Regions from separate parts of the Bradyrhizobium sp. CCBAU 11357 genome, predicted to be linked through region 1. Evidence: riboswitches for the same ligand, from Rfam matches in the RefSeq annotation. Region 1 holds a riboswitch; the other holds the start of a gene.
The links. A riboswitch is a leader RNA that binds a small molecule or an ion and turns the genes downstream of it on or off. The one in region 1 is predicted to bind glycine.

Region 1 (12,172 bases):
AAAGGCCGCAGACTGACCCCGTACCGGTCCCAATTTCGACATCCGTCCGCACCACTGCGGACACACCCGTCGGCAAGATTTTCATCCGTTCGGCGCAGCCATGGGGGAAACGTGGCGCGCCGACAACGGGGTGGCATCATGGATAACATAGAGCGGTCATTTGCCGCCGCGACGGCGGCTGGCTTCGTGGTGCTGGTGATAGGCCTGATTCTTCTGGCGCTGCTGTAGACGGGATCGGCGTGCCGGGCGCTCGCATCGATGGCGCCGGCGCTGCCGCCTTTCAAAAGCGGGAAAACAACCCCATGCACAGTAGGGTGCCGGGCAATTTCCTCGCTCGGCCAACGGGTTACGAGTAGTATTTAGATACCTTATGCATCCGCGGTTGCGGTGGCCGACCGGCGATGCCGATCGGGGGATTCCGTCCAAACCGCCGGCTGGCGCCCCGTCGCGGGCGGACCTCGACCCGCTCCGGAAGCCGTCCTGGCGGTGCCTAGTGGACCTTGATCTCGTTCAGCGGAAGATGGAGCTCGGCGGCGCGCTCTTCGCGGTCCTTCTTGCGGAACTCGTTTTCCTTGCGCTCGAACTTCACCATCTCCTCGTGCGCCGCCTCCAGCAGCGGCTTTCGCCTGATCGTGTCGTGGTGCGCGTCGTTGTCCGTCATGAGCTGAGGTCCCCAAAAGTTGCGGTCCCATCCCCACAGAAAACCGGAGACCGCGAAAAGGTTCGGTGCCGCAGGATTACGGAAACATGACGGCGCGCCGGCCGCGCGTCGTTGATGCCGGTCATGTTCGCTTCGAGAAACCCGGCGCAAGCCCCGGTTATTTCGGCGGCTGCAGCCCCGGCGATTTGACCCAATCGCTCAGATGATTGGCAACGTCGGCCTGGCGGGCCTTCTTGAGCAGCGCATCCCGCTCCGGCCCGGGAGGAAGCTTGGATGCCTCCTCGCGGACCTGCTTCACCCATGCGGACAGCCGGTCCTGAAGGGTCAGTTGCTGCTTGAAACGTCGTCGCTTGAACATGGCGCGCTCTTTCCGTGCGAGGAGGCGGGAGCGCGAGGTGAGCGTTCTCATCACCGATAGTGGCCTGGGTCCGCGCGGTGATGATGCATTAGGATCCGGAAATGGATCCGCGTCTGTTCAGTTGTGCACTCAGTGCAAAGCGGGGAGGGTGACGATCCAGCATGGCTGGTTTGTCGGACCCCAGAGGTCGACTTCCATCAACCAAAGAGGCCGCCAATCAAGGAGGCCTCCGGTCATCCCAGGAACTTGTCAAAAGCCACCAGGGCACCGAATGCGGTTGCGGTGACGGCGAGGAAGGCCACGAAATACCAGAGGCGATGCATGAGCGGATAACCCGGACTTTCCGCGATGGTTCATGAAGCCGGTGCGACCAGCTCCGTGGTCTGGTGGTGTAGTCCGAAAGACATAATCCGCAAAGAACATATTGCGAACCTAGAACAAATGGGGTACATTGGTTTTATCGCCGAGCTGCCTCGCAACCGTTTGTCCCTCACGCGAATCCTCGCCATAAGGAGCACGACCAATGTCCGCAACTGCCCTGCGTATCGTCGAAGGATCTTCCATGGACAAGAGTAAAGCTCTGGCCGCCGCGCTCTCCCAGATCGAGCGGCAGTTCGGCAAGGGCTCGGTGATGAAGCTCGGCAAGAACGACCGCTCCATGGACATCGAGGCGGTGTCCTCCGGCTCGCTTGGGCTGGATATCGCGCTCGGCATCGGCGGCCTGCCCAAGGGGCGCATCGTCGAGATCTACGGGCCGGAATCCTCGGGCAAGACCACGCTGGCGCTGCATACGGTGGCGGAAGCGCAGAAGAAGGGTGGCATCTGCGCCTTCATCGACGCCGAGCACGCGCTCGATCCGGTCTATGCCCGCAAGCTCGGCGTCAACATCGACGAGCTCCTGATTTCGCAGCCCGACACCGGCGAGCAGGCGCTGGAGATCTGCGACACCCTGGTGCGCTCGGGCGCCGTCGACGTTCTGGTGGTCGATTCGGTGGCGGCGCTGGTGCCGAAGGCCGAGCTCGAAGGCGAGATGGGCGATGCGCTGCCGGGCCTGCAGGCCCGTCTGATGAGCCAGGCGCTGCGCAAGCTAACGGCCTCCATCAACAAGTCCAACACCATGGTGATCTTCATCAACCAGATCCGCATGAAGATCGGCGTGATGTACGGCTCGCCGGAAACCACCACCGGCGGCAATGCGCTGAAATTCTACGCCTCCGTGCGCCTCGACATCCGCCGCATCGGTGCGATCAAGGAGCGCGACGAGGTGGTCGGCAACACCACGCGCGTCAAGGTGGTCAAGAACAAGCTGGCCCCGCCCTTCAAGCAGGTCGAGTTCGACATCATGTACGGCGAGGGCGTCTCCAAGATGGGCGAGATCCTCGATCTCGGCGTCAAGGCCGGCATCGTCGAGAAGTCCGGCGCCTGGTTCTCCTATGACAGCCAGCGCCTCGGCCAGGGCCGCGAGAACTCGAAAGCGTTTTTGAAGGCCAACCCCGACATCACCGCCAAGATCGAGACCGCGATCCGCCAGAATTCCGGTCTGATCGCCGAGCAGATTTTGGCCGGCACGCCCGAGCGCGACGCCGACGGCGAGGAGCCGGCGGACGAGTAAACCTCGACCAGCGACAAGTTTTCGCGAGGAGCGGGCACTGAGGACGTTGAGTTGCCGACGTCTTCGGTGCCCGTTTCGTTTTGCGTGGCGAAGGGCGCGTCGAGATGAAGCGTGTGATTCTGACGAGTTCGTCCGGCGTCGGTCTTGCCCACGCCGATCGCGCCGACATGGTCGTCCCGTTGATCTTTCGGTTCGTTTGGGGGCCGTTGCCTACGTCGCACCATCTCGAGGACTATCTTACGGGAGGCTATTACAGGGGCGATCCGGAGGTGCGGTGGTCCGATCTTGTTGGCCGGTTGCCTCAGACCGGTCTCGCGCACAAGGAGACTGGCCTGGTTCGGTTTTGCGAGACCTATGGCGTCGAGCTCATCGAGCTTTGGTTCGACCCTGAGCCTAACAGTCAATTGCAATTGATCTGGATCCTGGACTATTTGCGGTCCCATCCATCGATCACCGATTGTCTGAGACTGCGACGGGTCAGTTTCGATCTGCGCGATGCGGACGGCCAGCAACTTCGCGATCGTACGGTGCGGGAATCGGAGATCGCAGAGTGCGACTTCGAGATAGCCAACATGGCCTGGGAGGCGTATCGGGCGCCGACGCCTGAACTTTGCTTCGGGTTGCTGACAAGGGATTTACCCAGGCTACCTTTCCTGAAGCCGGCTCTGGAAGCGTTGCTAGCTGAACTGCCGTCACCAATCACCGGATTGGGCGCGACGGAGGCGCGGCTTATCGAGCTGATTGCAAGGGGGCACAACCGGTACAAAAGAACTGTTTCAGCCGGGCGGGCTGCTCGAAACGCGCGTGTTCGACCAGTGGGAGCTGGGTCCGTTGCTCGAAGGGCTTGCGTCGGGCCCGATGCCGGCGGTCGCAGGTCTCGATCCGAAACTCGCGAAGCTCGCCCGACACGATGCGCGAGGTCGCAACGCCGCCTATCGTCGGAGCCGGTTGTCGCTGACCGAATTTGGCAAAGCGGTTCTGGAAGACCGCGAAGATTTCCGTCGCCACAATCCGATTCGACGCTGGTGGGGCGGCACGCTTCTCACCAATGAGCGGCTGTGACGCTGGGATGGCAAGCGCCGCTTGTTGGTTGCGCCTTAGGTGGGGTTCGTAGGATGGATTAGCCGAAGGCGTAATCCACCGCTGTTTATCTCCGCGAAAGCTGAAGTGGTGGGTTACGCGGGCGGCCTGCGCTTCGCGCGACCGCCCGCTAACCCACCTTACAAATCCTACTCCGCGGCTTCTGCGTAATCGCTGACCGGCGGGCAGGAGCACACCAGATTGCGGTCGCCATAGACGTTGTCGACGCGGCCCACGGGGCACCAATACTTGTCGGTGCGCGAGACGCCGTCGGGGAAGCAGCCTTCGCTGCGGGTGTAGGCGCGCTTCCAATCGTCATCGGCGATGTCGTGCACGGTGTGCGGGGCGTGGCGCAAGGGCGAGGCTGCGATCTCAAAGCGGCCGGCCTCGACCTCGGCGATCTCCTTCCGGATCGCGATCATGGCATCGCAGAAACGATCGAGCTCGGCCTTGGATTCCGACTCGGTCGGCTCGATCATCAGCGTGCCCGGCACCGGGAAGCTCATGGTCGGGGCGTGGAAGCCGTAATCGATCAGGCGCTTTGCGATGTCGTCGACGGTGACGCCGCTGGTCGTCTTCAGCGGACGGGGATCGACGATGCACTCATGCGCGACGCGGCCCTTCTCGTTCTTGTAGAGCACCGGGAAATGCGGATCGAGGCGTGCTGCGATGTAATTGGCGTTGAGGATCGCGATCTCGGTGGCGCGCTTCAGGCCCTCACCGCCCATCATCAGGATGTAGATGTAGGAGATGGTCAGGATCGAGGCCGAGCCGAACGGCGCGGCCGAGACCGGACCGACCGGAGCATCGGCCTTGGTGGCGGGATGGCCGGGGAGGAAGGGCGCGAGATGCGCCTTGACGCCGATCGGGCCCATGCCGGGGCCGCCGCCGCCATGCGGGATGCAGAAGGTCTTGTGCAGGTTGAGATGGCTGACGTCGGCGCCGTAATCGCCGGGCCTGCTCAGGCCGACCTGCGCATTGAGGTTGGCGCCGTCCAGATACACCTGGCCGCCATGGCCATGCACGATGTCGCAGATCTCGCGGATGTGCTCCTCGAACACGCCGTGGGTCGAGGGATAGGTGATCATGACCGCGGCGAGGTCGTTGGAGTGCTTCTCGGCCTTGGCGCGAAGATCATTGACGTCGACGTCGCCGTTCTTCTCGCAAGACACCACCACCACGTCCATGCCGACCATCGCGGCCGACGCCGGATTGGTGCCGTGGGCGGAGGAGGGGATCAGGCAGATCTTGCGATGCGCCTCGCCACGCGCGGCATGATAGCCGCGGATCGCCAAAAGCCCGGCATATTCGCCTTGCGCGCCGGAGTTCGGCTGCAGCGAGATGGCGTCGTAGCCGGTGATGTCGCACAGCCATTTTTCCAGCCGTGCGAACAGCGCGTGGTAGCCGGCGGCCTGCTCGCGCGGGACGAACGGATGCAGCGAGCCGAATTCCGGCCAGGTCAGCGGCATCATCTCGGTGGTCGCATTCAGCTTCATGGTGCACGACCCGAGCGGGATCATGGCGCGGTCGAGTGCGAGGTCGCGATCACTGAGCTTGCGCATGTAGCGCAGCATCTCGGTCTCCGAGCGATGCGCATGGAAGACCGGATGGGTCAGGAAGGCCGTGGCGCGCTTCAATTCGTCCGGCAGCGCCTCGCGCGTCTCGGCGTCGATCTCGGCATAGGCAAGCTTGCCGCCGAAGGCGCGCCAGACCGCTTCGACCGTCGCGGGCGTCGTGGTCTCGTCGAGTGCGATGCGAAGCGCGGTATCACCGACGCCGAGATTGATCTTCTCGGCGAGCGCGTGCGCGACGATCTCCTCGCGCTTGCCGCCGGCATCGACGCTGAGCGTGTCGAAGAAGTTTTCGCTGTCAGGCGCAAAGCCGAGCTTGCGCAAGCCGGTTGCGAGCACGGCGGCGCGGCGATGCACGTTGCGCGCCATCTGCGCCAGGCCCTCGGGGCCATGATAGACCGCATACATCGACGCAATCACGGCGAGCAGCACCTGCGCGGTGCAGATGTTGGAGGTCGCCTTCTCGCGGCGGATGTGCTGCTCGCGGGTCTGCAGCGCGAGCCGATAGGCCGGCGCCCCGCGCGAATCCACGGACAGGCCGACGATGCGGCCGGGCAGCGAGCGCTTCAGCACATCGCGCACCGCCATATAGGCTGCGTGCGGTCCGCCATAGCCCATCGGCACGCCAAAGCGCTGCGCCGAGCCGATGGCGATGTCGGCCCCTAACTCGCCGGGAGAGGCGAGCAAGGTCAGCGCCAAGAGGTCGGCGGAAACGATCGCGAGTGCGCCCTTGGCTTTCAGCGCGGCGATCGCGGGCCGGAGGTCGCGCAACGCGCCGGAGCTTCCAGGATATTGCAGCAGCGCGCCGAGCACGTCCGATTTGTCGAGATCGGTGAGGGGATCGCCGACGACCAGAGACCACCCGAGCGGCTCGGCGCGGGTGCGCATCACCGCCAGCGTCTGCGGATGCACGTCCTTGTCGACGAAGAAGGCCTTGGCCTTGACCTGCGAGTGGCGCTCGGCGAGCGCCATGGCTTCCGCCGCCGCGGTGGCTTCATCGAGCAGCGAGGCGTTGGCGACGTCGAGCCCGGTGAGGTCGCAGATCATGGTCTGGAAGTTGAACAGCGCTTCCAGCCGGCCCTGGCTGATCTCGGGCTGGTAGGGCGTATAGGCCGTGTACCAGGCCGGGTTCTCCAGGATGTTGCGCTGGATCACCGCGGGCAGGATGGTGCCGGAATAGCCCTGGCCGATCAGCGAGGTGAAGACCTGGTTCTGGCCTGCGAGCTCGGCCATATGCGCGATCGCCTCGGTTTCGCTGAGCGGCTTGCCGAGATCGAGCGGGGCGGCCTGGCGGATCGAGGCCGGCAGCGTCTCCGCCATCAGCGCCTCGACGCTCTTGGCGGCGACGGCCTCCAGCATCGCGGTGACGTCGCGCGCGGACGGGCCGATATGGCGGCGAACGAAACTGGCGGTGTCGCCGTTGGATTTGCGGTGCGCGGTCATCATGGGTCCTCGCTTTAGATTTCGCTGTCATGCCCCGCGAAGGCGGGGCATCCAGTAAACGCAGGCAGTCGTGCTCGAGCCGAGAGGCCGCGGCGTACTGGATGGCCCGCCTTCGCGGACGATGACAGTGAGTATGTTGAGACGGGTCGGCTCATATCTTCACGCCGTATGTGCCTTGTAGGCGGCTTCATCCATGAGGCCGCCGAGCTCGCTTTTGTCGGCGATCTTGATCTTGAAGAACCAGGCGGCGCCCTGCGCATCCGAATTGATCAGCGCCGGCTCGGCGGCGAGCGCCTCGTTGGTCTCGAGCACTTCGCCCGTAACAGGGGCGTAGACGTCGGAGGCGGCCTTCACCGACTCCACGACGGCGGCGGCTTCGGCCTTCTTCAGCGCGCGGCCGACCTTGGGCAATTCGACGAACACGACGTCGCCGAGTTGCTGCTGGGCGTAGTCGGTGATGCCGACCGTGGCGGTGTCGCCGTCGATGGCGAGCCATTCATGGTCGGAAGTGTACAGCGTCGTGGTCATTGTCTCGTCCTCAGCGTTTGTAGGTGTTTTTCACGAAGGGCATGGCGGCGACCTGCACGGCCAAGCGCTGGCCGCGCACCTCGGCGAAGAGCTTTGTGCCGAGCGCGGCGTGGCTCACCGGCACGTAGCCCATCGCGACCGGCGCGCTCAGGTTCGGGCCGAAACCGCCCGACGTGACTTGTCCGATCGGCTCGCCGCCCGCAGCCTCGGCAAAAAGAAGCGCGCCCTCGCGCACCGGCGCGCGGCCCTCGGCGCGCAGGCCGACGCGGCGGCGGGATGCGCCGCCATCGAAATGGGCGAGGATCTTCTCCGCGCCGGGGAAACCGCCGGCGCGGGCGCCACCCGTGCGGCGGCTTTTCTGCACCGACCATTCCAGCGCGGCCTCGACCGGCGTGGTGGTGGTGTCGATGTCGTGGCCGTACAGGCAGAGCCCGGCTTCCAGCCGCAGGCTGTCGCGGGCCCCGAGCCCAATCGGGAGCACGTCGGGATTTGCCAGCAGCATCTTTGCGAGGCGTTCGGCATCGCCTGATGGAACCGAGATCTCGAAACCGTCCTCGCCGGTGTAGCCGGAGCGCGAGACGAAACACTGGATGCCGGCGACCTCATGCGGGCCCGCGTCCATGAACTTCATGGCCGGCGCCTCTGCACAGAATTTCGCCAGCGCCGCTTCGGCCTTCGGGCCCTGCAGCGCGATCAGCGCGCGGCCTTCCAGCGAATCGATGATGCAGTCGTCGGACAAATTGGCGCGCAGATGCGCCTCGTCCTCGGCCTTGCAGGCGGCGTTGACGACCAGGAACAGGTGATCGCCGAAATTGGCGACCATGAGGTCGTCGAGAATGCCGCCGTCTTCGTTGGTGAACTGGGCGTAGCGCTGCCGCCCTGCGGCGATCGCCACGATATCCTGCGGCACCAGCCGCTCCAGCGCGCGGGCAGCGTCTTCCACCTTGCCGTATTTCGGCCGAAGCGCGAGCTGGCCCATGTGGGAGACGTCGAACAGGCCGGCTTTGGTGCGGGTATGGAGGTGCTCCTTCAGCACGCCCGCGGGGTACTGCACGGGCATGTCATAGCCCGCAAACGGCACCATCTTGCCGCCCAGGGACACATGAAGATCGTAAAGGGGGGTACGTTTCAGAGAGTTCTTGTCGTCCGACGCAAGCATCACAGGGGCCCTCGGCGGTTCCCCGGGGACGATTCCCCGGAAGCAACCAGTCGAAGCCCCATCTGTCGCTGTGCCTGAGAGTATTATCCCGTCGGCGGACGCTGTCCGGGTCTACACCCGTCGGCGCCTCTTTCCAGATGCTGTCAAAGCCACGCGGTCCTTTTGCCTGAGAGTTTCCGGGGCGGTTGCTCCTTCGGCGCCGGCTAAAAGAAGCCGGTCTCTCCCGACGTGGCCGTACGATACAGATGGGTAGAGACCACAGGGGAGCCAAGCCTGTCAACGCGTCCGCACGTCCTATCCAACGGGATTGCAAGGGGATTGAGCGCCTGCGGCAACCCTCTGATCTCCCTGCACAGTTTCTGGACAGCGAAGCTGGCCTTGTCTAAAAGCGCTTTGGCCCGCAGATATCAGCCTTAACGGTCCGGTTTGGACGGCGAGAAGCGGGCCCCAGCATACCCGATTGGATGAACATGAGCGGCGTCAACGAGATCAGGTCGACCTTTCTGAACTACTTTGCCGAGAACGGCCACGAGATCGTGCCGTCCTCGCCACTCGTGCCGCGCAACGACCCGACGTTGATGTTCACCAATGCCGGCATGGTGCAGTTCAAGAACGTCTTCACCGGCGTCGAGAAGCGGCCCTACCAGCGCGCCACCACGTCGCAGAAATGCGTGCGCGCCGGCGGCAAGCACAACGACCTCGACAATGTCGGCTACACCGCGCGCCATCTCACCTTCTTCGAGATGCTCGGCAATTTCTCGTTCGGCGATTACTTCAAGGAGCGCGCGATCGAGCTCGCCTGGAAGCTGATCACCAAGGAGTTCGGGCTGAAGAAGGACAAGCTGCTCGTCACCGTCTATCACACCGACGACGAGGCGGCGGGCTTGTGGAAGAAGATCGCCGGCTTCTCCGAGGACCGCATCATCCGCATTCCGACCTCGGACAATTTCTGGGCGATGGGCGACACCGGCCCGTGCGGCCCGTGCTCGGAGATCTTCATCGACCGCGGCGAGCACATCTGGGGCGGTCCTCCCGGCTCGCCGGAAGAGGACGGCGACCGCTTCCTCGAATTCTGGAATCTCGTGTTCATGCAATACGAGCAGGTGACGAAGGAGGAGCGCGTCGGTCTGCCGCGTCCCTCGATCGACACCGGCATGGGCCTGGAGCGCATGGCCTGCATCATGCAGGGCGTGGACAGCGTGTTCGAGACCGACCTGTTCCGCAACCTGATCGAGGCCACCGCGTCCGCGCTCGGCAGCGGCCCGACCGAGCAGAATGCGGCCTCGTTCCGTGTCATCGCCGACCATTTGCGCTCCTCGGCGTTCCTGGTCTCCGACGGCGTGCTGCCCTCGAACGAGGGCCGCGGCTATGTGCTGCGCCGGATCATGCGCCGCGCGATGCGCCATGCGCAGCTCCTGGGCGCCAAGGAGCCGTTGATGCATCGGCTGGTCTGGGCGCTGGTGCGCGAGATGGGCCAGGCCTATCCGGAATTGATGCGCGCGGAAAAGCTGATCGAGGAAACGCTGCGGCTGGAAGAGACCCGCTTCCGCAAGACTCTTTCGCGCGGCTTGGCCATCCTCGACGAGAAGAGCGCGTCCTTGAAGAAGGGCGACATGTTCGACGGCGACGTTGCCTTCACGCTGTACGACACCTACGGCTTCCCGCTCGACCTGACGCAGGACGCGCTGAAGTCGCGCGGCATCGGCGTCGACCAGGCGGCGTTCACCGACGCGATGGAGCGCCAGAAGGCCAAGGCGCGCGAGTCCTGGAAGGGCTCGGGTGAGGCGGCGTCCGAAGCGATCTGGTTCCCGCTGCGCGAGAAGCTCGGGGCCACCGAATTCCTGGGCTACGAGACAGAGAGCGCCGAAGGCGTGGTCTCGGCGCTGGTCAAGGACGGCGCCGAGGTTGCGAGCCTCAAGGCCGGCGAGACCGGCGCGCTTCTGCTGAACCAGACGCCGTTCTATGCGGAGTCGGGCGGCCAGGTCGGCGACACCGGCGTGCTCTCGGGCGAGGGCGGCATCAAGGTCCGCGTCACCGATACGCAGAAGAAGCTCGGCGATCTCTTCGTCCATATCGGCACGGTCGAGAGTGGCGAAGTGAAGCTCGGCACGGCGCTGCAGCTCGAGGTCGATCATTCCAGGCGCTCGACCATCCGCGCCCATCACTCCGCGACCCACATCATCCACGAGGCGTTGCGCCAAGTGCTCGGCGATCACATCGCCCAGCGCGGCTCGATGGTCGCGCCGGACCGGCTGCGCTTCGACTTCGTGCATCCGAAGCCGATCACGGCCGAGGAGCTCGCCCGGGTCGAGGATATCGCCAACGACGTGGTGCTGGAGAACGACGAGGTCACCACGCGCGTGATGGGCGTCGACGAGGCCCGCGAGGCCGGCGCGCGTGCGCTGTTCGGCGAGAAGTATGGCGACGAGGTCCGCGTCGTCTCGATGGGCAGGACCGCGCGCGAGCGCGGCGCCAACGCGCTCGGCTGGTCGGTCGAGCTCTGCGGCGGCACCCATGTCAAGCGCACCGGCGATATCGGCCTGATCACGGTCACGAGCGAGAGCGCGGTCGCCTCCGGTGTGCGCCGTATCGAGGCGTTAACGGGCAACTACGCGCGAAAACATGCCAACGACACCATGGCGCTGGCAAAGACCGCGGCGAACGAGCTGCGCACCTCGCTCGACGACGTGCCGGCGCGCATCGCCGCTCTGATGGAGGAGCGCAAGAAGCTCGAGCGCGAGCTCTCCGATGCCCGCAAGAAGCTGGCGATGGGCGGCGGTGCCTCCGCCGGCAACGGCGCAGCGTCGGGTGTGCGCGAGGCCGGCGGCGTCAAGCTGATGGCGCGTGCGGTGGAAGGCATCGAGATGAAGGATCTCAAGAGCCTCGCCGACGACGGCAAGAAGCAGATCGGCTCGGGCGTCGTCGCCATCGTCGGCGTCACCGAGGACGGCAAGGCGGGAATCGTGGTCGGCGTCACGCAGGACCTCACCGCGCGCTTCAACGCCGTGAATCTCGTGCGCATCGCCTCCGAGGCGCTCGGCGGCAAGGGCGGCGGCGGCCGGCCCGACATGGCCCAGGCCGGCGGCCCCGATGGTGCGAGGGCGACCGAGGCGCTGGCGGCGATCGAAAAAGCGATGGCAGGCGCTTAAAGATCATGTCCCCCGTTCCGCGAGGACGTGGGCTTTCCGATCCGAACTTACGGGATCGCCTCTACGAATTGCTGGAGCACGACCCCTTGGCCTATTCGGTCGGGTCGCGCTTCATCCAGGTCATCATCGGCGTCATCGTTCTCAACGTCGCCGCGATGATCCTCGCCTCGGTGCCGGAGCTCGACGCGCGGTTCGGCGCGCTGTTCGCGGGCATCACCATCCTTTCGGTGATCGTGTTCGCGCTGGAATATGCGGCGCGGCTGTGGACCGTGGCGGGGCATACGCCGCGCAAGGGCTCGGCGCTGTCCGACCGGCTGGGCTACGTCTTCTCGGCGCTCGGCATCATCGATCTCATGGCGTTCCTGCCCGCCGCAATCGTGCTCGCGACCGGCCGGCACGCGACGCTGGCAGCCCTCGGCGTGCTGCCGTTCTTCAAGCTGATCCGCTATTCGCCGGCGATGCGCTCGCTGCTCGCGGCCGTGCATGCCGAGCGGCGCGCGCTGATCGGCTGCATCGTCATCCTGATCGGCGCGGTCCTGACCTTCGCTTCGCTGCTCTACGCCATCGAGCGCGACGCGCAGCCCGACAAGCTCGGCACCATCCCGCAGGCG
Region 2 (12,172 bases), on a different contig from region 1:
CGCGCCAAGCAGACCGAAAGGTGCCAGGAGTCATACCAAATGTGCGGACGAATTCGCGTGTCAGGTGCGCTTGATCGTAAAATCCGGCGTCTAATGCGGCTTCTACTAGCGACGCTTGGCCGCGCAGCAGCGTTTTGGCACGATGGATTGCCAAGAGAGAATGAAAATTGTGGACGCTCGTACCGACCTCCTTGCGGAACCGCCGCGACAAATAGCGTGGCGAGATGGAGCAAGCGGCCGCAATCTCATCTAGATCGGATTGGAGCGTTCTTCGACGCGCGAGAATCGACGCAGCTTGTGCTGCAAGTGAGGAGCGGTCGTCTGGGAGATAGCCTAACCTTGGAGAAGGTGATCGCACTGCAAATTCCGATATGAACGACCAGCCTTCCTCATCGACTGGCGCAAATCGATGAACAAATCCGGCCGGAACCACAACGCTGTCGCCAGCTGACACTTCATAGAATTTGTCTCGCAGATACAGCCGCGCTCGTCCTGCTAGGAGATGCACGATCTCGTCGCCGGCATGGAAATGCGGGCGAAAGCGCCAGCAATGCTGACCTCCTTTGATAAATTCAGTGCGACCAACTTTCAACGGCAGTACGGACAGCGTCGTTCGCGGCTCTGATGCGGACTTGGGCGCTACCACGGTCGTGCTCCGAATTTGGATCCAAATCGATTGTCGTAGAAACTCCCCAGTCAAGAGTTTTAGCATACCGCCACAAGACTCCAAGAGACTAACCACGCAGCCTCGATGCTCGCTCCGGAACGGTACCAACAAGTTGGTCCCATTCATCCAAGACAGCGTCAATCATCGTCGAACACGAAAGTACCTCGTTGGTTGTCGCGCCTTCCCGCCGCTTGCAACGAGGGACAATGTTAGCGTGAGGCACCCTTTTTAGGGGTGGCCTCCCATGAAGATCTGCGCCACGAAGGCGCCGCCAACAAACGTGCCAGCGTTCGCCGCCAGCGAGACGACCACGATACGCCAGCCGAGCTTGCGGAATGCTGGAAGATCCTTTGAAATCGACAGGCCGGCGAGCGCGATAACGGGTGTCGCCAGTGCCAGAAAATTGATGCGATTGGTGACAGCGGCGACGTCGGCGGCGTAAGGCGTCGTCGGAAACGTCAATACCATTGCTAGGAGAGACACCGAGAGTACGGCAGGGAACACTCCCCCCGCGGCCCTGTACATTACGTATCCGACTGCGACACAGCTGAGAATAACCGCAAGACCTGCCACGGTGGAATAGTCGGGCAATGTCCTGAAAGCGAGGTAGTTCGCTGCAAGGGCGATCAAGCCAACTCCGACCCAAACCAGCACTATTTGAGCATTCGAAAGCTTTTGTTCGTCCTGCAAACGACCGACAGCGTCCGAGAGCCCATCCGAATAGGTTTCCACTACTGGCTTGCAAGCGCCGCGCCGGAAGATCGGCTCCAAGACCGCATAGGCCCAAACCGTGAAAGGAAGGGAAAGGAAGAGCGTGAAATAGGTCCCGATCGTGGTCGTGATTAGATTGCTGGCTGCCGCGAAGGCAGCCACTTCCTTGGCTATTTCGGGAGTCTGCTGAGCCGAGATTGCGCTTGCTGCTGCTGCCATCAAGCTACCCGACCCCATACCGGCGCCCATTGCCAGAGCGCGAGGGTGAAAGATGCCTAAGCTAGTTACGAGCGAGGCAAATAGAGAGATGAAGATCGTTCCAAATACAGTGCCTGTGATATACTCGGCCAGCACTCCGCGGCCCTCGGGGCTGTCCATCCCGTAACGTTCGCCGATAATCGCTAAGCTCGGCTCGCGCCCGACCGAAAACGTTGCACCAATCGCTTCGCGTTTGATACCAAGCAGCAGCGCGATCGGCAGCCCGACCATTGCCGTACCGAAGAAATGGCCAAACTCCTGGAACATCAGCGCCCATCCTGCATCAAGGATTCTCGGCAATGAGCCACCGACTAACAAACCGAGCTTCGCAATGAATAGCAATAGAGCAAGCTGAAGCCCGAGGCTCGCAAGCCGCTGCAAATTCATATCTAATCTCAGGGCACCCGGAAGTCGCGGCGATGCGATGCCCCAGACCACTCCGATCAGCATCGCCCACAGGAACGGCAACAATGTAATCCGGTACGCGCCGCCGAGCGGAATCGTCACCGGCCCCACCAATTCAGCCATCGCGACGCAAATTGCTGCAAACACTAAGAGCTTGACCAGATCCAGCGATTGCGCAACACGCGGCAAAGCCGCGAGCTTCATCTCCATCACTCCCTCCTGTAGTTCGTGATTGATTGCCTCCAAGCCAATCACCACAGTCGGGAAATAACTAGAGAGGTGGATCGCACCGTCTTGGATCGAACGGGCCTTTTTTGACGTCCGGCACATCGTTGCAGATGGCGATTTGCCGTGCTGGTCCCAATCATCCAAGACGGCTCGGTAATAACGCTGCAAGCCTCCTGGAGGCTGCAAGGAACACTAGGATTTTCAACAATGAGCGATCACACGCCGCCGTTTACTCTCGTTAACTCGCATCAACGTCGGACGTTTTGGATCGGTGGCCAGCGGCAATCAATAATCGCGGGTGAGGCCGAAACCAACGGCCGCTACACATTGTCTCATTCCCTCATTGAAAAGGGAGCGGGTGCCTCCGAGCATGTTCATGGCGCTGAGGCGGAGGCCTTCTATATCCTCCGTGGCGAGTTGAAGTTCACGATAGCGGGACAGAAGAAACAATTGCGCTGCGGCGATTTTCTGCATGTCGAGCCTGGGCTTGCCTATAGCTTTGATCCGGTAGGCGCTGAAAGTGCCGAAGTCTTGGTGATCTATGCGCCTGCCGGACTGGAACGTTTCATCGCGGAGGTTGGAATCGCTGATTCCAACGATGTATTGGCTTCCCGCGAGGCTGCTCTCCGTTCCGTTCAGGACGTGACCAGCATGAAGGAAGCCGCAACTTCCTACGGCCTTCGCTATCCGCCGAGGGTGGGCTCGTAGCCAATTGACAGCCATAGAGCATGCATCGACACTTCTGTCGTCGACTTGTCGAGTCTGTGTGACATTTGCACTTCGCCGTGCTGAATGAACTAAACAAGACGTTAGGCTGAATCGTTCAGCAGGTCGGCAATCAGAAGGGCGGCGTGATCAAGATCTGCTACAGCATGGGCGGCGCTCACCTGAATTCGAAGGCGAGCTCGACCTTCCGCGACTACGGGATATATCATCGCCGGCGCATAGACGCCTTTGCCACTAAGTGTAGAGGAAATCCGCCGAGCTCGATCCTCGCCCCCGATCATTAAAGCGGTGATTGCGCTGTCGCTGTCCAGAAACGGCAGGTCATGAGAGCGGAAGCTGGCCCGCAGATAAGCGAGGTTGGCCGACAGGCGATCTAGGAGCGCGGGATCAGATTGGCAGATTTTGAGTGCGGCGAGTGCTGCTGCAGCATTTGCTGTCGTCATGCCCATGGTGAAGATAAAGCTTCGGCTATGAGCCCTGAGCCGAGAAACGACATCGTTCGAGCCGGCGACGAAGCCTCCGCTGGCGCCGCCCAGCGCCTTTGAGAATGAACCGGTCAATACGAGCCCCACAGAACCGTTGGGTAGGCCACGGAAGGGCGCCGTCCCCCGGCCATTCGGCCCGACAACACCTAGCGCATGTGCCTCGTCGACCATCAGTTGAGCATCGTACCGCAACGCGAGCGCATAGATCTCTTGCAGCGGAGCGGCGCCTCCTTCCATACTGAAAACGCCATCCGTGACGATAAGCCGGCGGTGCGCCTTGGTAGTCTTCCGCAACACGACCTCGAGGTCGTTAATGTCTCGATTCTTGTAGGGAAGCACGTCGGCGCGGCTGAGTCGGCACCCATCGATAATACTAGCGTGGTTCAATCGGTCGGAGATAATGACGTCGCCCGCTTCGGCGAGCGTGGTCAGGACGCCGGCGTTGGCGCAGCCGCCTGACGAAAATAGGAGAACATCTTCCACTTGGAGGAAAGACGCGAGAGTTTGGCGCAACTCCTCATGAAGGACCGTCGTCGCAAAAGCGGGATAGATTCCAGTCCCGGTCCCATAAAGCTTAATCGCCTCGCTCGTCGCAGCGAGGACTCGCTCATCAAGGGAAAGACCGAGATAGTCATTGGAACCGAGCATTACCGTGTCGGCGCCATTGACGATGATCCTACCGCCGCGACGTTCGCTGATGATCTTTCTACCTGCTGCATCGATCATCATGAAAGGGCCTCATCCAGGGTACGAGGCAGCGCCCGAGCAACAAGTTCAGTCCAGTACCGCAATACGATCGGCACGATGCCGTCATTGAAGACGTATCGATCGCCATGAAGCCCTTCGCCGGGGCCAACCTCGCCCGAGCCGATCCACGCATAGGAGCCGCCGACCGCCCTAATCATGAAAGCGAAATCCTCGCAGCCGAGGCTGGGGCTGAAATCAATCAAGGTATTTTCTTGACCCACGACCCAAGCGGCGGTCGCTGTCGCTAGCGCTACGGCCTCTGCCGTGTTCACCACGGGAGGATAGCCCCTCCTATAGTCGAGCTTTCCATGGACGCTGTACGAAGCGGCGATGCCCAGAGCAATCTGATCCAACACCTTCTCGCAATGCGCCGAAAGGGTCGGGTCGAAGAAGCGGCATGTCCCTTGAAGCCTCATCTCGTTGGGAATGATGTTGCCGACATTCCCGCCGTGGACTTGGGTAAGGCTGACAACGAGGGGCATTTGCGGGTCGACCGAACGGCTGACAATGCGTTGCACCGCGTTGATAAATGCCCCGGCCGCAAGAATCGGATCATCGCCCAAATGCGGCATGGCCGCATGGGCGCCGAACCCTAAGAAAACCAGACCGAAATTGTCGACTGCCGCCATCTGGGGTCCGACGCGAGTGGCGATCGTGCCGAATTTTTGGCCTGGCCAGTTGTGTACGGCATACATGGCTTCGACTGGGAACCTCTCAAAGAGGCCATCCTCGATCATACGCATGCTCCCGCCGTCGTTCTCTTCCGCAGGTTGGAAGACGAGGTAGACGGTGCCATCAAAATTAGGATTCTCACTCAGAAGCTTAGCGGAACCAAGTAGCATCGCCGTGTGACCATCATGTCCACAGGCATGCATCAAGCCCTGACGTTTGGAGGCGTAGGGGAGACCGGTTCGCTCGACGATGGGCAGCGCGTCCAGCTCGGCCCGCAGGCCAATGGCCCGCTTGCCACTCCCGTTCTTCAGCACGCCAACAACGCCGGTGCCGGCGATCCGTTCATGCACCTCAAGGCCAAAGCTTCGCAATTGATCAGCTACGAAGCGCGCCGTCTCATTCTCCTGGAAGCCAAGTTCTGGATTGGCATGGATCTGATGCCGCCAGGCGATCACCTCTGGTGATATCACCGCGATCGGGTCATTATGCAGCATTGGCTCGCTCCTGGTGTGCGATCATCTCAAATCTCAAGGAACGAGATAGCTTTGTGCCGCAGGAGTCTTGAACGAGATTGACCAGCCGATGAGCAAGGACTTGCAAGAAGAGCAAGAGTTCTGGCGCCACCCGCGCTTCCGTGACCTGGGTCTCTTGAAGGCAAAGTTCACGAAGCACCGGTATGACCGCCATACTCATCCAAACTACGTCATTGCGCTAATCACCGCAGGCGCTGAACGCGTCAAAATTGGTCGAGAAACCGTCGTTGCACCAACGGGTACACTGCTCGTGGTCAACCCCGAGGAATGGCACGATGGGGAGTCTGGATGCCCCGATGGCTGGTCCTATCGCACCTTCTATCCTCAAGTAGAGTTCCTAACACACGTCGCGGTGGAGCTCGGGCGCAGCGAATCTCCCATATTTCGGCAGTCGGCGATAGACGATCCGCAACTGAGGGATGCGATGACACTGGCTCATCGGTTGTCGCGGAGCGATGACATACTGGCGGCCGAGACGGCGATGCTGGTCGCCTTGCGCCATCTCATCTTGCGGCATACGCATCCGCAAAGCCCTCCGGAATTCGTCGAGCATTCAAATGCCCGGCGTCGAATGGCTGTCTACCAAGAGTTAGTCGAAAAAAGATTGTGTTTCAGTATTGATCTGCAACAACTTGCGGCGGCTGCCGGTGTTACTCGTTTTCAGGTCATTCGCGACTTCAAGAAGGTGGCTGACCTTACCCCAGCCGCTTTCATTCGTGATCGCCGACTTCGGCGCGCAAACGCCTTGATCGAGGCTGGAGCAAGTCTGGCCGATGCGGCCGTCGGAGCCGGCTTCGCGGATCAAAGCCATCTCTCCAGAATATTTCGCGCCGCTCACGGATTTACGCCCGGGATGCTTAAGAGAGCGGTGGCCTGAGTACGCATCAACATGACAAATAGTGCAAACTGACCTTCAATCCCGTCTTTTAGCGGGCTGCACTCATTGAGCACAGGCGGAGCGGGCTTACCTGCAACCGGCTCCATTTGAGACAGCAATACTTGGAGCGGCGCGACACAACCATTTCTTGTCTGCGAAGCACTGATACCCCGCGCACGTCGATCGCAACGGGCGAGATCAAGGGTCAGACCGATCATCTCGAGCCTTGGCGTGTTTGAGATCAGCAAGACGCCGAGATCGCCGTGCGCCCGGTGCCGGACGGGACCATCGAAGGCGCGTCGGGGTCGCGCCAGTCGTCGACCGCTCCTGCCACCATCTGTGCGGTCGCGGCAGACAGGGTCCAGCCGAGATGACCATGGCCCGTATTGTAGAACACGCCGGGGATCCGGCCGGCACGCACCACCGGCATCATGTTCGGCATCATCGGACGCAAGCCCGCCCATGGCACGATCTTTGAGGTATCGATGCCGGGGAAATGCTGCCGCACCCAGTCGACCAGCGGCTGGATCCGGTCGGCGCGAATGTCGCGGTTGAAGCCGTTGAACTCGGCGGTGCCCGCGACGCGGAAGCGGTCGGCGCCGAGCCGGCTAGTAACGATCTTCGCAGCTTCATCGAGCAGGCTGACGGTCGGTGCAGCGTCCCGGCTTTGCGGCGCATCGAGCTGCACGGTGATCGAATAGCCCTTTACCGGATAGACGTTGACGCGATCGTTGAGCATGCCGGCGAAGTGGCGGCTCGCCACGCCGGCGCAAATCACGATTCCATGCGCCTGTAACTCGTGCCGCGTCGCGATGTCAGCATCGGGCGAAGCGGCTTCTCTCCAGCCGATGCGGAAGCCGTCATCGCCGCGCGAGATCGCATCGACATCGGCTTCGTGGATGAAGGCCGCGCCGCGGCGGATGCAGGCGTCGGCGAGCCCGCGGGTGAACTTGTGGATATCGCCGGTCGCATCCGATGGCGTGAAGAAGCCGCCATAGCAGGCCGTCTGCAGCGCAGGCTCGAGGCTGCGGATTTCGTCCGTCGTCACCGGCCGGCGGTCGAGCCCGCCTTGTTGCAGCAGCGTGTTGACCCGCAGGCCCGTTTCGAAACCCGCCTTGTCGTGGTAGACATGCAGGATGCCGCGGCGTTCGAGATCGAAGGCGATATTCTCGCGCTCGGCGATCGAGAACAGATGCTTGCGCGCCTCGATGGCGAGCCGCGTGGTCTCGATGGTGTTGGCGCGATAGCGGCCGATGTTGCCGACGAATTCGCCGATCCAGGAATATTTGTGCCAGCTCGGCTTCGGATTCATCAAGAGCGGCGCGTCGCTTCGAAGCATCCAGCGCAGCCCCTTGAGGATGGTCCCGGCGTTGTTCCAGACTTCCGCGTTGCTGGCGGAGAGCTGTCCGCCATTGGCGAACGAGGTTTCCATCGCGGCGTAGCGATGCCTGTCGAGTACAGTCACCCGGTAGCCACGTTCGAGCAGGGCATAGGCCGTCGTCACGCCGGTGATGCCGGCGCCAATGATCGCAATGTGAGGCATAATGGTCTTCAAGCTCCCGTGGGTTAGAGTCGCCGAACCGCCGGTGAAACCGGCTGCTTCAGCGCCCCATCTGTCACGGTACCTGAGAGCTTGATCCGCATCGGGCCTGGGCCCGCAAGCGAACTATCCCCTTCGGTGGACGTCACGGCCCTTGATCAGCGGCCATGTCCGTCTCTCTCCAGATCGTCCTGACGATACGGTCCTTTTGCCTGAGAGTTTCCGGGGCGGTTGCTCCGTCGGCGCCGAAGCCAACTGCACGAATGCAATTGCTTCGATCTCTCCCGCATCGTCGCGTTGGACGGCCGGACCGTAAGCGAAGCCTCAAAATTGGACAAGGCTAAATTTCGATCCGGCAATGCCATCGTGTTGTGCAGTGCAAATCGATGTCAGTCCAGCGTCGCCAGCAGCGCTGCCATCAGGCGGCCGCGGTCGGCGATGCTTTCGACCTCGATGTGTTCGTTGAGTGTATGCGCATCGGCGCCGCGAACGCCGGGGCCGTCGAGCGTAGGATTGCCCATCGCGCCGGTGAAGTTGCCGTCGCGCCGGCGTTTGGTTCTACACCGGGCGTGAACTCGCCGGTCACCTTGATGGCTCATTGACGAAGCGGATTTCCTCTTTTGAAATGGTTGTTGCTTCGCCTAAAAGCGAAACGGCCGCGCGCCTGACCGGCGTGCGGCCGAAACTTTCTTGGACTGGCCGGGACCGCTCGCGCAGCCCCTCCTCTGGTGTCACTCCGCCGCCTCCGAATATGCTTCACCACCTTGCGGCTCGTTTGGCGAAGCCGACCGAGTCTCTGGCTTGGCCGTTCTTAGCAGGGAGGGCAGCCAACCGGTCGCTGCCAGCAACTGTGCGGCGGCTTCCGCCATCTCGACCTTCTTCATATCCACCATACGTTCGGCCGCCTCGCCGCTCACGCCTTCGCTAACCGCCTCCAGAATGCGCGCTTTGGTGATGCGACCCAGATAGCTGCGCACCGTCGGCCGCCAGTATCCGGTCATGTCGAGAGACACAGCTTCCGCCATCCGGTCGGCCGTTGCCAATGCCTGCGGTCGCCGCTCCCACGGCAATCTGACCGCGTTGACGGTCAATGCCGTGCAATGCGCAAACAAGGCCATGCGGCTAACGTGGTCGAGTTCGGCCACGAAGGTCCAAAGGCTGGTGACGTCCCGGGGCATTTGCCTTGCCCAATTGGCATGGCGATCCGCCCAAGCCATGCCGGTCGGTGTATCCTCGATGCCGTCCGCGTGCCCAGCCAAATCTGTCTTGATCGGCTGGATGCCGACGACATGCGCATCCGCACCGAGATAGAAAATTTGGGCGGCGAGCGCATGCGTCACCGCCACGACGGCAGTTTCGGGCTGTTCGCTCAAATTGAGACGCAGTCCCAAGGTACGATGTGCCGTGAGGTCCCGAACGAGAACGTCAGATAGCGGTCGGTCGTCGTCCTCTTCCTCGGCAACCACTTCTTCTCCACCATCACCCTGCGACGTTGGGCCATCTGTCTCGCCGCCCTCGTTCGGTGTCTGCGCGTCGATCCCCTCCTCGGTTTCGGCCTGGGGCTTCTCGTCTGCAGGGCGGATGAACCCGCGCTCGATCCGAATGGTCCCGTCGTGATTGAGGATCACGAAAGCGCCGCCACGCGCGATGTCATCAGGATCGTAGGCCTGCCGCTTCGCTTCCAGCCGCTCGATTTCGGCCTCAAGCCCGCCGAACCGCGCATCCACGTCGTCAGCAAGTTCTTCGGCCCCCTGATGCTCTTCCGTCAACCGGTCGAATACCGTCTGCACCGTTGTAAGAGCGGCCTGATCTTCCGCCGAAAGCTCAACCTGATGCGGGTAGGTTCGCCGCATGCCGTGCGCATGCGGGAAATCAAGCTTGGCCTCCGTCCATTTCCAGCCCTCGGCTGCCCGCACGGCATCGGCCTCACGGCCGAGCTTTGCAGTCACCAGCAGATCGAGCAGCGCTACGTCTTCCAGATACCCGCCGCGATCTTCGGTGAAGAGGTCGCGAAGGATCGAGCCGCCTGCTTCCGTGTAGGCCTGCATCCCGACAAAGCGCGCGCGGCGATCGGTTGCGGCAACGTGGGTTTCGGTGAGCATGCGGCGGATGGTGCTGGCGTCGCGGTTATAAGACAGCCGCTCGTAGACGCCCTCCTGCCGGGCATGATCGTCGGTGATGGCGAAGGCCATCAACTGTTCAAGGGTCAGATCGCCATCGCGATAGACCTGCATCAGTTTCGGGGAGACCGCGCCCATCCGCAGGCGTTGACGCACAACATGCGGCGTCACGCCGAAACGGGCGGCAATTTCCTCTGCGCCGAAGCCCCGCTCTTCCGCCAGCTTCTTGAAGGCTTCGAACTGATCGGCGGGATGCATGTTTTCGGGGGTGACGTTTTCGTCCAGGCTGATTTCGTGCGGATCGTTCGCGGTGTCGACGATGCAGCGGATGGGTTCGGTCTTCTTAATCTCCTTCCGCTTCACTCGCAAAAGCTGGGCAAGCCGCCTGCCCTCGCCGATGGTCACGAAATAGAACCCCGTGGGCGCTCCTTCTCCGTTCAACTCGGGCTCAACCACCAGATTTTGCAAGATACCCTTAGCGGCGATGCTAGCCGCATAGGCCTCAATCGCTGCTTCACTGTGCGGCATCTTGCGCGCGTTCTTCGGCGACTCTTTGAGTTTGTTGAGTGGAGCGAAAATTTCCGTCCCGCTCTCAGGGATGGTTTCAACGTGCTTGGCCGATATGGTCAATCTCCCTTTTCGGCTTTCATGGGTGCAAGGCGCACTCCGCGCCTGCGCCCCTGCGCGTCGGCGAGACCGGGGGTAGCAAGTGCCAGGGCGAACCGAGCGGAGGGGGATCACCCGCACGAAGGGCCGCTCGCAAGAGCGGGTCTGCACGGGCGCATGCCAGGCGTTCAGGAGAGTGAGTGATCAGAAAATAGCGCGGAAGACCGGGGAGACCGCTCGGGGCGGCGCCAGTTTTGGCCGGCGCTTTACCCTGACGCGCGCGAGGGGCGGAGCCCCTTAGGCGGCTTGCCTCAAGGAGCGCTTTACCGCCTTCCAATCACGTTCAAGACACAGGACCACCTGCGAGAGCAGCCCACGAAGTAAGAACCAGAAATAGATTCGAAGCTAGGAATATGAGTAGGATGCGCAACATCTTTATTCTCCATCTCTTTGAGAGGCTAGAGCTAGCGTAGACGCCATGTAGGGTGGAGCGAAGACGGCATCATCCCACTGTGGAGGCTTCCATTTTTTGAGATGCTCAACCGAGTGGTAGTCAGCGGGAAGCACTATGCTAAGCGTGATGTTGGCATAGATGCGCAAGTCGAGATCTGCCGAGATGGGCTTGTTACTTCTCGTCTCCTATCCGTACAAATCAAAGCAGGCGATTCCTATTTCACAGAGCCCACCGCAGACGGATGGACATATCGCGACAGCAAGCACCTGGATTACTACTTAGCGCATTCGCTCCCCGTACTCGTGTATCCGAAGAGCAAAGAAGCTTGGTGGCAGCACGTTTCAGAGACGACTGTTAGGCGAACAAATAGGGGCTGGACGCTATGCGTGCCGCGGCATCATCCACTCGGCGAGCAGGCCAGAGTGCCACTTGAGGAGATCGCGCAAGTGGTTCCGGCTGAGGAGAGGGTGAAGATCGGAGCCGTGAAGCCTCTCCGCCCTGGCGTCGCGGATTTCGCGTCGATTTACGACGTACTTCATTCGGCAAGGCGGGAGCTCTTTTTTGTAAGTCCTTACATCTCGCCTGAGTTCGTCGCGATTTTGGATTTCCTGAGCACGAGGGTGCCAATCCGCGGTATTGTGGCGGAAACACCAATCTCACTTGACGCGGCGTCCATTCTCGCTGGTCGGTCTCAGCTCGCACTCAGATGTCTTGCTCGGCAGTCGAGAATGCTCCATGAAAAGTTGATCATCGTAGACAAAAAGGTTGTCTGGATTAGCTCAGCTAACCTCACTTGGCGTGGCATTATGAGGGCGCTTGAAGTCTTGCATGCCTCCACAGATGGGAAGACAGTGCGGAACGGCCTCCGTCACTTCGAAGATATTTGGGATCGATCTGTGCCCCTGAGCACTATCGTTCAAGAGCGCTCTTAGTTCATGGCCCTGCCACACCGTATTGGCATCCTTTCGCCGGAGCTTGTTTGCTTTCATGAAGCCGGTCATGTCGTTACCGCCGCCACAATTGGGGCGAGAGTCGCCCGGGTTTCTTTTCTCGACGGCCCGCCGCCGCACGGCGTCAGCAGCATTGAACGGACGCCGCCTCAGGCACCGTTCATTGCCTGCGGCGGCTTTGCCGCTGAGTACT

Region 2: it holds a riboswitch for glycine, as region 1 does, so the genes downstream of both, XI05_RS10430 (D-amino acid dehydrogenase) here and gcvT (glycine cleavage system aminomethyltransferase GcvT) in region 1, are expected to answer to the same signal.

What each region holds. Positions count from the first base shown of each region.
Region 1 covers NZ_LBJW01000108.1:44,992-57,163, forward strand. Annotated here, with positions in the region: gene XI05_RS26935 (hypothetical protein) at 491-661, opposite strand; gene XI05_RS26940 (hypothetical protein) at 819-1,019, opposite strand; gene recA (recombinase RecA) at 1,543-2,631, shown strand; gene XI05_RS39570 (hypothetical protein) at 3,436-3,693, shown strand; gene gcvP (aminomethyl-transferring glycine dehydrogenase) at 3,861-6,725, opposite strand; gene gcvH (glycine cleavage system protein GcvH) at 6,885-7,253, opposite strand; gene gcvT (glycine cleavage system aminomethyltransferase GcvT) at 7,264-8,412, opposite strand; glycine riboswitch at 8,558-8,648, opposite strand; gene alaS (alanine--tRNA ligase) at 8,883-11,561, shown strand; gene XI05_RS26975 (cyclic nucleotide-gated ion channel) at 11,567-12,172, shown strand, end outside.
Region 2 covers NZ_LBJW01000079.1:15,598-27,769, forward strand. Annotated here, with positions in the region: gene XI05_RS10400 (helix-turn-helix domain-containing protein) at 1-646, opposite strand, end outside; gene XI05_RS10405 (DUF3100 domain-containing protein) at 896-2,413, opposite strand; gene XI05_RS10410 (cupin domain-containing protein) at 2,477-2,977, shown strand; gene XI05_RS10415 (aminotransferase class I/II-fold pyridoxal phosphate-dependent enzyme) at 3,079-4,209, opposite strand; gene XI05_RS10420 (M20 aminoacylase family protein) at 4,206-5,393, opposite strand; gene XI05_RS10425 (AraC family transcriptional regulator) at 5,461-6,309, shown strand; gene XI05_RS10430 (D-amino acid dehydrogenase) at 6,551-7,852, opposite strand; glycine riboswitch at 7,921-8,036, opposite strand; glycine riboswitch at 8,040-8,146, opposite strand; partial or broken gene XI05_RS10435 (M20/M25/M40 family metallo-hydrolase) at 8,239-8,391, opposite strand; gene XI05_RS10440 (ParB/RepB/Spo0J family partition protein) at 8,581-10,593, opposite strand; gene XI05_RS39745 (DUF4365 domain-containing protein) at 11,110-11,961, shown strand; partial or broken gene XI05_RS10445 (hypothetical protein) at 11,965-12,172, shown strand, end outside.